Regions from separate parts of the Microbacterium jejuense genome, predicted to be linked through region 1. Evidence: predicted binding sites of a transcription regulator. Region 1 holds the regulator's gene; each other region holds the start of a gene.
What was found. Region 1 encodes HrcA, which represses chaperone genes, less so after heat shock. Its sites were predicted from a motif close to TTNGCACTCGNNNNNNNCGAGTGCNAA; they were not measured.
Positions count from the first base shown of each region.

Region 1 (3,274 bases):
CTTGTGATCCAGGCGCGTCGGGGTCACGACGTGTACGCCGACCTTGAGGTCGCCGCGCTGCGAGCCGCGCAGCGGCGTGATGCCGCGGCCCTTGATCGTGAGGATGTCGCCGGCCTGCACCCCCGGACGGACCTCGAGGTCCACCGGCCCGTCGAGCGACTCGATCGTGGTCGTCGTGCCGAGGATCGCGTCGGGCATCGACACCTCGAGCGTCGCGAGCAGGTCGTCGCCGTCGCGGCTGAACACGTCGTGCGGCGTGACGGTGACCTCGATGTACAGGTCGCCGTTGGGCCCGCCGGCCGGGCCGACCTCGCCCGAACCGGGCAGCTGCAGGCGCAGGCCGGTCTCGACGCCGGCGGGGATGTCGAGCGACACGGTGCGGCGCGAGCGCACGCGGCCCTGTCCCTGGCACGTCGCGCACGGGTACGGGATCGTCGTGCCGTAGCCCTGGCAGACGTTGCACGGCTGGGTGGTGACGACGTTGCCCAGCAGGCTGCGCACCTGGCGCTGCACGTGACCGGTGCCGTGGCAGATGTCGCAGGTGACGGGCGTCGTGCCCGGCTGGCAGCACGAGCCGTCACAGGTCTCGCAGATCACGGCGGTGTCGACCTCGATGTCGCGGTGGACGCCGAACACGACGTCGCCGAGCTCGAGCGTCACGCGGACGAGGGCGTCCTGCCCGCGCTCGCGGCGCGACCGCGGCCGTCCGCCGCGCGCGCCGCCCGTACCACCGAAGAAGGTCTCGAAGATGTCGCCGAAGCCGCCGAACCCGCCGGCGCTGCCGCCGAACGGCGAGTCGCCGCCGCCCATGTCGTATCGCGCGCGCTGATCGGGGTCGCTCAGGACGTCGTACGCGTGCGTCACGAGCTTGAACCGCTCCGATGCCTCTTCGCCCGGATTCACGTCCGGGTGCAGCTGGCGCGCAAGGCGCCGGTATGCCTTCTTGATCTCGTCGGGGGTGGCGTCGCGTGAGACGCCGAGGACCTCGTAGTGGTCAGCCACTTTCGCCTTCCTGCCGCGGCCTCGCCGCGGAAATCGTGTTGCGCGCCGGTGTCAGCGGGAGGTGTCGTCCTGCTCGAGCATGCGCGTGAGATAGCGCGCGACGGCACGGACCGCCGCGAGGTTCGTGGGATAGTCCATGCGCGTCGGCCCCAGCACGCCGATGCGGGCGCGGGCGCCGGTCGCGTCGTAGTCGCTGGTGACGACGGATGCTTCGGCCAGGCCGAACGGCTCGTTCTCGCGGCCGATGCTCGCGGCCAGGCCCTGTTCGTCCGCGACCATCTCGCCCATGAGGCGCAGCAGCGTCACCTGCTCCTCGATGGCCTCCAGCAGCGGATAGATGCTGCCGCGGAAGTCGGCCTCGCGTCGTGCGAGGTTGGCGCTGCCGGCCATCACCAGCTTGTCCTGCCGGAACTCCTCGAGCTCTTCGGCGACCGCGCGCACGATCTCGTCGGTCGCGCGCACGTGCGCCGGGGCCTGCGCGGGCGGCGCGGCCAGCCGGTCGGCGATGCGCTGCAGCCCGTCGCGGACCGGGCGACCGACCAGGAGCGTGCCCAGCTCGGCGCGGATGCGGGCGAGGTCGGCCTCGTCGAACTCGTCGCCGACGAACGTGAGCCGCTGCGACACGCGCCCGGTGTCGGTCACGACGATGACGAGCATGCGTCCGCCGCCGAGCTGCACGAGCTCGACGTGGGTCACGTGGGCGCGCGCGAACGAGGGGTACTGCACGATGGCGACCTGGCCGGTCAGCTGCGTGAGCGCCCGCACCGTGCGCACCAGGACGTCATCGAGGTCGCCGGAGCCGTCGAGGAACGAGGCGATGGCCGCCCGCTGACCGGTGCTGAGCGGGCGCAGCTCGGCGAGGTGGTCGACGAAGACACGGTACCCCTTGTCGGTGGGCACGCGGCCTGAGGACGTGTGCGGGGCGACGATCAGGTCCTCGTCCTCCAGCAGCGCCATGTCGTTGCGGATCGTGGCCGCCGACACACCGAACGCGTGGCGCTCGACGATCGCCTTGCTGCCGACCGGCTCGCGCGTGTCGACGTAGTCCTGCACGATCGCCCGCAGCACCTGCAGACCTCGTTCGCTGACCATCCCGCCTCCTCGCCACACCGTGGACGCCATGCACCTGGCACTCGCATGTCTTGAGTGCCAATTCTATCCGATCGGCCTCGCGCGTTCGCCGAGCCGGACGCGCGAGTCTGGGCCCGGTTCGGGAGGCCGGCCGGCCGACGGCGTCAGTCGGTGAGCGCGCGCACGACGGCATCCGCCAGCAGCCGGCCCCGCCGGGTCAGCACGATGCGCCCGCGAACGGCGTCCGCGCCCTCGATCAGCCCGTCCGCGATGAGCGCGGCGACGGCGTGGCGGCCCTCGCCGAGCAGCTCGGACACCTCGAGGCCCTCGCGGATGCGCGTGCGCAGAAGCACGCCCTCCAGCGCCCGGGCCGAGGCATCCGGGATCTCCCGCCCCGCACCCGGCGACTCCCCCATCGCGAGCCGTTGCGCGTACGCGGCGGGGTGCTTGACGTTCCAGAACCGCACCCCGGCGACGTGGCTGTGGGCGCCGGGGCCGAAGCCCCACCAGTCCGCCCCGGTCCAGTACGCGAGGTTGTGGCGCGATCGGTGGGCCCCGCCCCGCGCCCAGTTCGACACCTCGTACCAGTCGAAGCCGGCGCCGACGAGCAGATCGTCGGCGAGCTCGTACATGTCGGCCTGCAGATCGTCGTCGGGCGCCGGCACTTCGCCGCGGCGGATCTGCCGCGCGAGCTTCGTGCCGTCCTCGATGATGAGCGCGTACGCCGAGATGTGGTCCGGCTCCAGTGAGATCGCCGCCTCGAGCGACGCGCGCCAGTCGTCCAGGGACTCGCCCGGCGCGCCGTAGATCAGGTCGACGCTCACGTCGAGGCCTGCCTCGCGGGCCGCGGCGACGGCGGTGCGCACGTTCTCGGGATCGTGCGTGCGGTCCAGCGCGGCCAGCACGTGCGGGACGGCCGACTGCATGCCGATCGACAGGCGCGTGACGCCGGCCGCCGCCAGCTCGGCCGCGACGGCCGGCGAGACGGTGTCGGGATTCGCCTCGACCGTCACCTCGGCGCCGTCGACGAGCCCGAACGCGTCGCGCACCCCGTCGAGCATCCGCGCCAGGTCGCCTGGGGGCAGCAGCGTCGGCGTGCCGCCGCCGAAGAACACCGTCGAGGCGGGACGCACGCCGCCTGCGGCCGTGAGCACCGTGGTCGCCAGTCCGACCTCCTGCAGCAGGGTGTCGGCGTACTGGT
Region 1 is NZ_BAABLG010000003.1:232,891-236,164, forward strand. It holds gene dnaJ (molecular chaperone DnaJ) at 1-1,002, opposite strand, end outside; gene hrcA (heat-inducible transcriptional repressor HrcA) at 1,054-2,094, opposite strand; gene hemW (radical SAM family heme chaperone HemW) at 2,238-3,274, opposite strand, start outside.

Region 2 (3,274 bases), on a different contig from region 1:
CCTCCTCGACGGCCGCCTTCGCGTTGCGCACGGCGTCCTCGATGCGGTGCTTGCGCTCCTTGAGCTCGACCTCGGTGGCCGCGCCCGCCTTGATGACGGCGACGCCGCCGGCGAGCTTGGCGAGGCGCTCCTGGAGCTTCTCGCGGTCGTAGTCGCTGTCGGTGTTGTCGATCTCGCGGCGGATCTGGGTCACGCGACCCTCGATCTGCGCAGCGTCGCCGGCACCCTCGACGATCGTGGTCTCGTCCTTGGTGACGATGACCTTGCGCGCACGGCCGAGCAGGTCGAGGGTGGCGTTCTCGAGCTTGAGACCGACCTCCTCGGTGATGACCTGGCCGCCCGTGAGGATCGCGATGTCCTGCAGCTGCGCCTTGCGACGGTCGCCGAAGCCGGGGGCCTTGACGGCGACCGACTTGAAGATGCCGCGGATCTTGTTGAGCACGAGCGTCGCGAGAGCCTCGCCCTCGACGTCCTCGGCGATGATGACGAGCTCCTTGCCGTCCTGGATCACCTTGTCGACGACGGGCAGAAGGTCCTTGATGTTCGAGATCTTCTGGTTCGCGATGAGGATGTACGGGTCCTCGAAGACAGCCTCCTGGCGGTCCGGGTCCGTGACGAAGTAGGGGTTGATGTAGCCCTTGTCGAAGCGCATGCCCTCGGTGAGCTCGAGCTCGGTGCCGAAGGTCTGCGACTCCTCGACGGTGACGACGCCCTCCTTGCCCACCTTGTCGATGGCCTCGGCGATGAGCTGGCCGATCTCGGGGTCGGCGGCCGAGATCGACGCGGTGGCGGCGATCTCCTCCTTGGACTCGACCTCCTTGGCGGACTCGAGCAGCTCGGCGGTGATGGCCGCGACGGCCTTCTCGATGCCCTTCTTGAGCGAGATGGGGTCGGCGCCGGCCGCGACGTTGCGCAGGCCCTCGCGCACGAGCGCCTGGGCGAGGACGGTCGCGGTGGTGGTGCCGTCACCGGCGACGTCGTCGGTCTTCTTGGCGACCTCCTTGACGAGCTCCGCACCGATCTTCTCGTACGGGTCGTCCAGCTCGATCTCCTTGGCGATCGAGACACCGTCGTTCGTGATCGTGGGGGCGCCCCACTTCTTCTCGAGCACGACGTTGCGACCGCGCGGGCCGAGCGTCACCTTGACGGCGTCGGCCAGGGTGTTCAGGCCGCGCTCGAGGCCACGACGGGCCTCCTCGTCGAAAGCGATGATCTTTGCCATGTGTGTGTCGTCCCTCCGGAACGTTGGCTGGGGGTGTTAGCACTCAACTTACGCGAGTGCTAAATCATTCTGGCACTCGACCCTATCGAGTGCAAGCCGTGGGGAAGGACGCCGAAACGCACGGAAACGGGATGCCGCAGCATCCCGTTCCCGGATCGTTCAGCGCATCGCGCGCGCGGAGGGCGTCAGACGACGCGCACCGACTCGGCCTGCGGCCCCTTCTGCCCGGAGCCGACCGTGAACTCCACGGTCTGCCCCTCTTCGAGCACACGGAAGCCCGACATGTCGATGTTCGAGTAGTGGACGAAGACGTCCTGGCCGTCGGCGACGGTGATGAAGCCGAATCCCTTCTCGGCGTTGAACCATTTCACGGTGCCCTGGGTCATGCGTGTCTCCTGTAGCCGGCGGTGCAGGGCTTCATCGTATGCAGGCGCGTGGGCGAGCCCGCTCCGATTCGTCACTTGTTGACACGCAGGCACACAAGTGTTTACCGGCGCGAAACACGGGCCGGCCGGGCCTCAGGGAGCAGGCGTCGCGGACTGGCCGGCGGCGGTGCGGTCGAGGCCGATCACGATGGTGAGCTGCTTCACGTCCGGCGACGGCGGGGGGTAGGCGTCGCTCTGCTCGGTCTCCGCGCCGCCGATGGCCTCGGCGAGACCCTTCGCCGCGGCCTCGTCCGCAGGATCCGTGTAGAAGACGGTGGTCGTCGGGAAGTCCTGCGAGCCCGCGCTGGAGGCGATCACGCTGTCGGCGGGCCAGCCGGCGTTGACCACGGTGTCCTTCAGCTGCGTCGCAAGCCCCTCCTCGGGCGTCGCGTTGAGGATGCTGACCTCGTAGCTCGTGTCCTTGACCGGTGTCACCTCGGGCGCCACGCTCGCCGACGCGGTCGGCGTGGGAGCGAGATCGATGCGGCCCGACGCGATCAGGGTGCCGAAGATGCCGATGGCGATCAGCACGACGGTCGCGAGAGCGGCCCACAGCAGCACGACCCAGCCGCGCATGCGGGGGTTCTCGGCCCGATGGGCTCCGACCCGGTCCGTGTCCGGCAGGTCGTCGAAGCGATCCTGGGGATAGCGGGAGGTCGGCACCCGTCGATGTTACCCGGCCCCGGCTGTGCGTCCGGTCCGCGACAGACCGGTGTGGCGGACCCGGTCCCGGGCGGCCCGCCGCGGGTCAGCGGGCGTCGGCGGCGTGCAGCGCGCGCTCGTGCACGCGCGCGTCGCGCAGGCGGCGCAGGCGCTTGACCAGCATCGGGTCGTGCTCCTGGGCGTCGGTGGTGTCGATGAGCCGGCCGAGCAGCTGGTAGTACCTCGCCGGCGACAGGCCGAGCTCGGCGCGGATCGCCTCCTCCTTCGCTCCCGCATGGCGGCGCCATTCGGCCTCGAAGTCGAGGAGGGCGCGGTCGCGGTCGGTCAGAGGCACACCGCAACGCTAGCCCGCGGCATCCACCGTCGCGTCGTCCGACGCGCGCCAGCGCACGAATCCGCCGAGGGGATCGACCGCCGCGAGCGCCTCGCCGTCGCGCGCGAGCACGAAGCCGTCCCGCATGCCGGGGTCGGCGCTGTGAAGTCCGGGTGGATCGATCGTGATCCACACCGCGTCGAGAGCACGGATCGCCGCGATCAGCCGCCCGCGCCCGGCACGGTCGATGTGGGGCAGCACGCCCGGCGTCGTGACGACGAGCGTCGCGTCGCGTGGCGCGCGGGCGGCCAGCGCGTGCAGCACGGCGGGGTCGGTGGCATCGCCCGCGACCAGCAGCGGCGGATCGGCGGCCGCGATGTCGAGCGCGGCGACGATGCGGTCCGCGCGCCCCGCTTCGCCGGGCCACACCAGGCTCGTGAGGAATCGGCGGTCGCCCGCGTCGGCGGCGTCGAGCGGCTGCAGGTCGATGCCCGCGCGCCACACCACGTGCGGCAGCCGCAGCGACGGATCCCCCGCTGCGTCGCACTCGAGCACGACCGTCGACGTCCCGGCGTCGGGGTCGAGCACTGTCGTGCCGACCGGGCTGCGGTAGCGATACGAGTATCGGTCCGGGTACAGGCACAGCCCCGC
Region 2 is NZ_BAABLG010000009.1:42,143-45,416, forward strand. It holds gene groL (chaperonin GroEL) at 1-1,222, opposite strand, end outside; gene ABEA46_RS16030 (cold-shock protein) at 1,408-1,608, opposite strand; gene ABEA46_RS16035 (LytR C-terminal domain-containing protein) at 1,741-2,310, opposite strand; gene ABEA46_RS16040 (DUF3263 domain-containing protein) at 2,396-2,644, opposite strand; gene ABEA46_RS16045 (DUF2332 family protein) at 2,654-3,274, opposite strand, start outside.
Region 2: a site for HrcA is predicted at 1,259-1,285, ahead of groL (chaperonin GroEL). Genes of this name have one in related genera too.

Region 3 (3,274 bases), on a different contig from region 1:
CCCCGGCTCCCCGGCCCAGCGCCCCCCAGGTCGAGCCGGCCTCGCCCGACATCGACATCGTGCCCGCGTCGTCGATGCTCCCCGGGGAGCATCGCGGCGGGTTCTTCCGGCTGCCGACGGCGCCCGTCGCGGTGACGACCCAGTCGGCGCCGGCCGAGCCGACGAACGACCTCACGGCGGCGTCGGCGCAGTGGCTCGCCTCGGACGAGCCCGGCATCCACCGCGGCCTCGCCGGCTGGGCGCTGGCGTTCGCGATCATCGGGCTCATCGTGTCGCTGTTCGTCGGGTGGGGGTTCCCGATCGGGCTGGTCGCCGTGGTGTCGGCCGTGTTCGCGCTGCGGCGGCCGCTGGAGAGCCGTGCGGTCGCGGTGTGGGCGATCGTGATCGGCTCGGTGTCGATCCTCTACAGCGCGGGCTGGCTGCTGTACGCGGCGCTGCGCGCCAACCTGTTCGGCTGAGCCGACCGGATCACACGCGGTCGGCGAGGATCGCGGTGCGGCGCGTGCCGATGCGGGTGACGAAGAGCGTCGCCGACTCGGGGCCGCGCAGCTTCAGCCTGGTGCGCAACGTCGCGGGGTCGATGTCGACGCCGCGCTTCTTGATCTCCAGCCGCCCGATCCCGCGCTCGCGCAGCTCCTTCGACAGCGCCTTCGGATCGGCGGGCAGCACCTCGCGCACGCGGAAGGTCGACACGAACGGCGACGTGAGCGCGGCATCCGAGGTCAGATAGGCGATGTGCTCGTCGAGCATGCCGGAATCCAGCGACCGTGCGACCTCGCCGATCAGGCGGGCGCGGATGACGGCGCCGTCGGGCTCGTGCAGATATGCGCCGAGCTCCCGCACGGGGGCGTCTGCGGCATCCTTCTCCGCCGTCAGCTCGTGGGCCGCACCCCCGCGGATGACGAGGGCGGCACGCCGCACGCCCTCGCGGGCGAGCGCGCCCGACCACAGTACGAGCTCGACGGTCGAGCCGTCGGCGCTCACCCACTGCGCCTCGACGTCGTCGGGGATGAGGTCGCGGTCGAGGCCCGGTCCGAGCTTGATCCCGGCAGGCAGCCGTCGCGCGAGGCCGAAGACCCAGTCCAGCGACGGCGACCAGTCCTCGGGGCGCGTGCGGCTCGTCTCGGTGTGCCCGGCGGTGCGGCGCGCGGGGTCGAGCCACACCGCGTCGACCTCGGACAGGTCGGCGGTCTCGGCCGTGCCGTGGCGCACGTCGACGTCGTCGCCGAACGGCGCCAGGTTGTACGCGGCGATGCCGGCCGTCACCTCGTCGGCGTCGACGGCCGTGACGCGCAGTCCGAGCGCGGCGAGTCCCAGCGCGTCGCCGCCGATGCCGCAGCCGAGGTCGGCGACGCGGCCGAGGCCGGCGTCGCGGAAGCGCGCGGCGTGCCGTGCCGCGATGGGCAGTCGTGTCGCCTGCTCCAGACCCGCGCGGGTGAACAGCATGCGCTCGGCGAGGTCGCCGAACTTGGCCTGCGCGCGGGTGCGCAGCCGGGCCTGGCCGACGACGGCCGACACGAGGTCGGGAGAGTGTCCGTCGCGCCGCAGCCGCGTCACCGCGCGGGCGACGTCGTCGGACGACTCGACCGCCGGCATGGCGTCGAGCAGACGCAGTCCTTCGGGCGTCAGGAGGGCGGTCAGCTCGGCTTTCTCCACCGGGCAAGCCTATGCCGCGGGCGTGCGCGTGCCGCGTGTGTCGGACTGGGTCACAGCATTGGCACTCGCGTTGCGTGAGTGCCAGTGCGTTGCCTAGACTGACGTAAGCACTCTCAACGTCAGAGTGCTAACGAGTCTTCAGTCTCAAGAAAGAAGAGGTAGACCGTGTCGGTTTCCATCAAGCCGCTCGAGGACCGCATCGTCATCAAGCAGGTCGAGGCCGAGCAGACCACGTCCAGCGGTCTGGTCATCCCCGACACCGCCAAGGAGAAGCCCCAGGAGGGCGAGGTCGTGGCGGTCGGCCCCGGCCGCATCGACGACAACGGCAACCGCATCCCGCTCGACGTCGCCGTCGGCGACCGCGTGATCTACAGCAAGTACGGCGGCACCGAGGTCAAGTTCGGCGGCGACGAGTTGCTCGTCCTGTCGGCTCGCGACGTGCTCGCGGTCGTCGTCCGCTGAGTTCAGCGCACACCGCGTGCCGAGAGGGTCGGATGCTTCGGCATCCGGCCCTCTCGTCGTTCCTGTGGCAGGGATCGTGCGAGGAACGGCAGAGGAGCGGATGCCGCCGCCCCTGCTCGCGCGTCCGGCCGGTCGCGGGCGGTCCTAGGCTGGGACGGTGAGCCCCGAACCGATGCCCCGCCCCGCCGAGGCCGGCGTCGAGGATCTCGCCGAGGCCGCTGCCTCGACGGCCGGGATCGCGCTGCCGACGCCGACGACCGACGAGTCAGGTCGCGAACGCACGCTCGGCACGGTCTACGGGCTCCTCGCGTACCTGCTGTGGGGCTTCCTGCCGCTGTACTTCCTGCTGCTGGCGCCGACGGGGCCCTTCGAGCTGGTGGCCTGGCGCATCGTGCTGTCGCTGGTGTTCTGCGCGCTGCTGCTCGCCGTGACCCGCACGTGGGGGCGTCTGTTCGCCGTCATGCGCCAACGACGGCTGCTGTGGCTGACGGCGCTCGCCGGCGTGCTCATCTACATCAACTGGCAGGTCTTCATCATCGGGGCGCTCAGCGACCATGTGATCGAGACGAGCCTGGGCTACTTCATCAACCCGATCGTGACCGTGATGCTCGGCGTGCTCGTCCTCCACGAGCGCCTGCGCGTCACGCAGTGGGTCGCGATCGGCATCGCGGTGGCGGCCGTGATCGTCATCATCGTCGGCTACGGCGCCTTCCCCTGGATCGCGCTCACGCTGGCGGCATCCTTCGGGGTCTACGGGCTCGTGAAGAAGCAGGTGGGGCCGTCGGTCGACGCGGTGAGCGGGCTCACGCTGGAGACCCTGTGGCTGACCCCGATCGCCGCGATCGTGCTCGTGGTGGTGGCCTCAACGCAGGGCCTCACGATGGGCGCCAACGGCTGGGAGCACACGGTGCTGCTGAGTCTCACCGGCGTCATCACGGCCGTGCCGCTGCTGCTGTTCGCCGCAGGGGCGCGGCGTGTGTCGCTCACCACGATCGGCCTGCTCCAGTTCGCTGCGCCGATCCTGCAGTTCCTCGTCGGGTGGCTGGTGCTCGGCGAGCCGATGCCGGCCGGCCGCTGGATCGGGTTCGGGCTGGTGTGGATCGCGCTGATCGTGCTGACCGTCGACTCGGTGGTCCATGCCCGGCGTGAGCGCGCT
Region 3 is NZ_BAABLG010000004.1:373,974-377,247, reverse strand. It holds gene ABEA46_RS09265 (hypothetical protein) at 1-458, shown strand, start outside; gene ABEA46_RS09260 (THUMP-like domain-containing protein) at 469-1,656, opposite strand; gene groES (co-chaperone GroES) at 1,822-2,118, shown strand; gene rarD (EamA family transporter RarD) at 2,276-3,274, shown strand, end outside.
Region 3: a site for HrcA is predicted at 1,715-1,741, ahead of groES (co-chaperone GroES). Genes of this name have one in related genera too.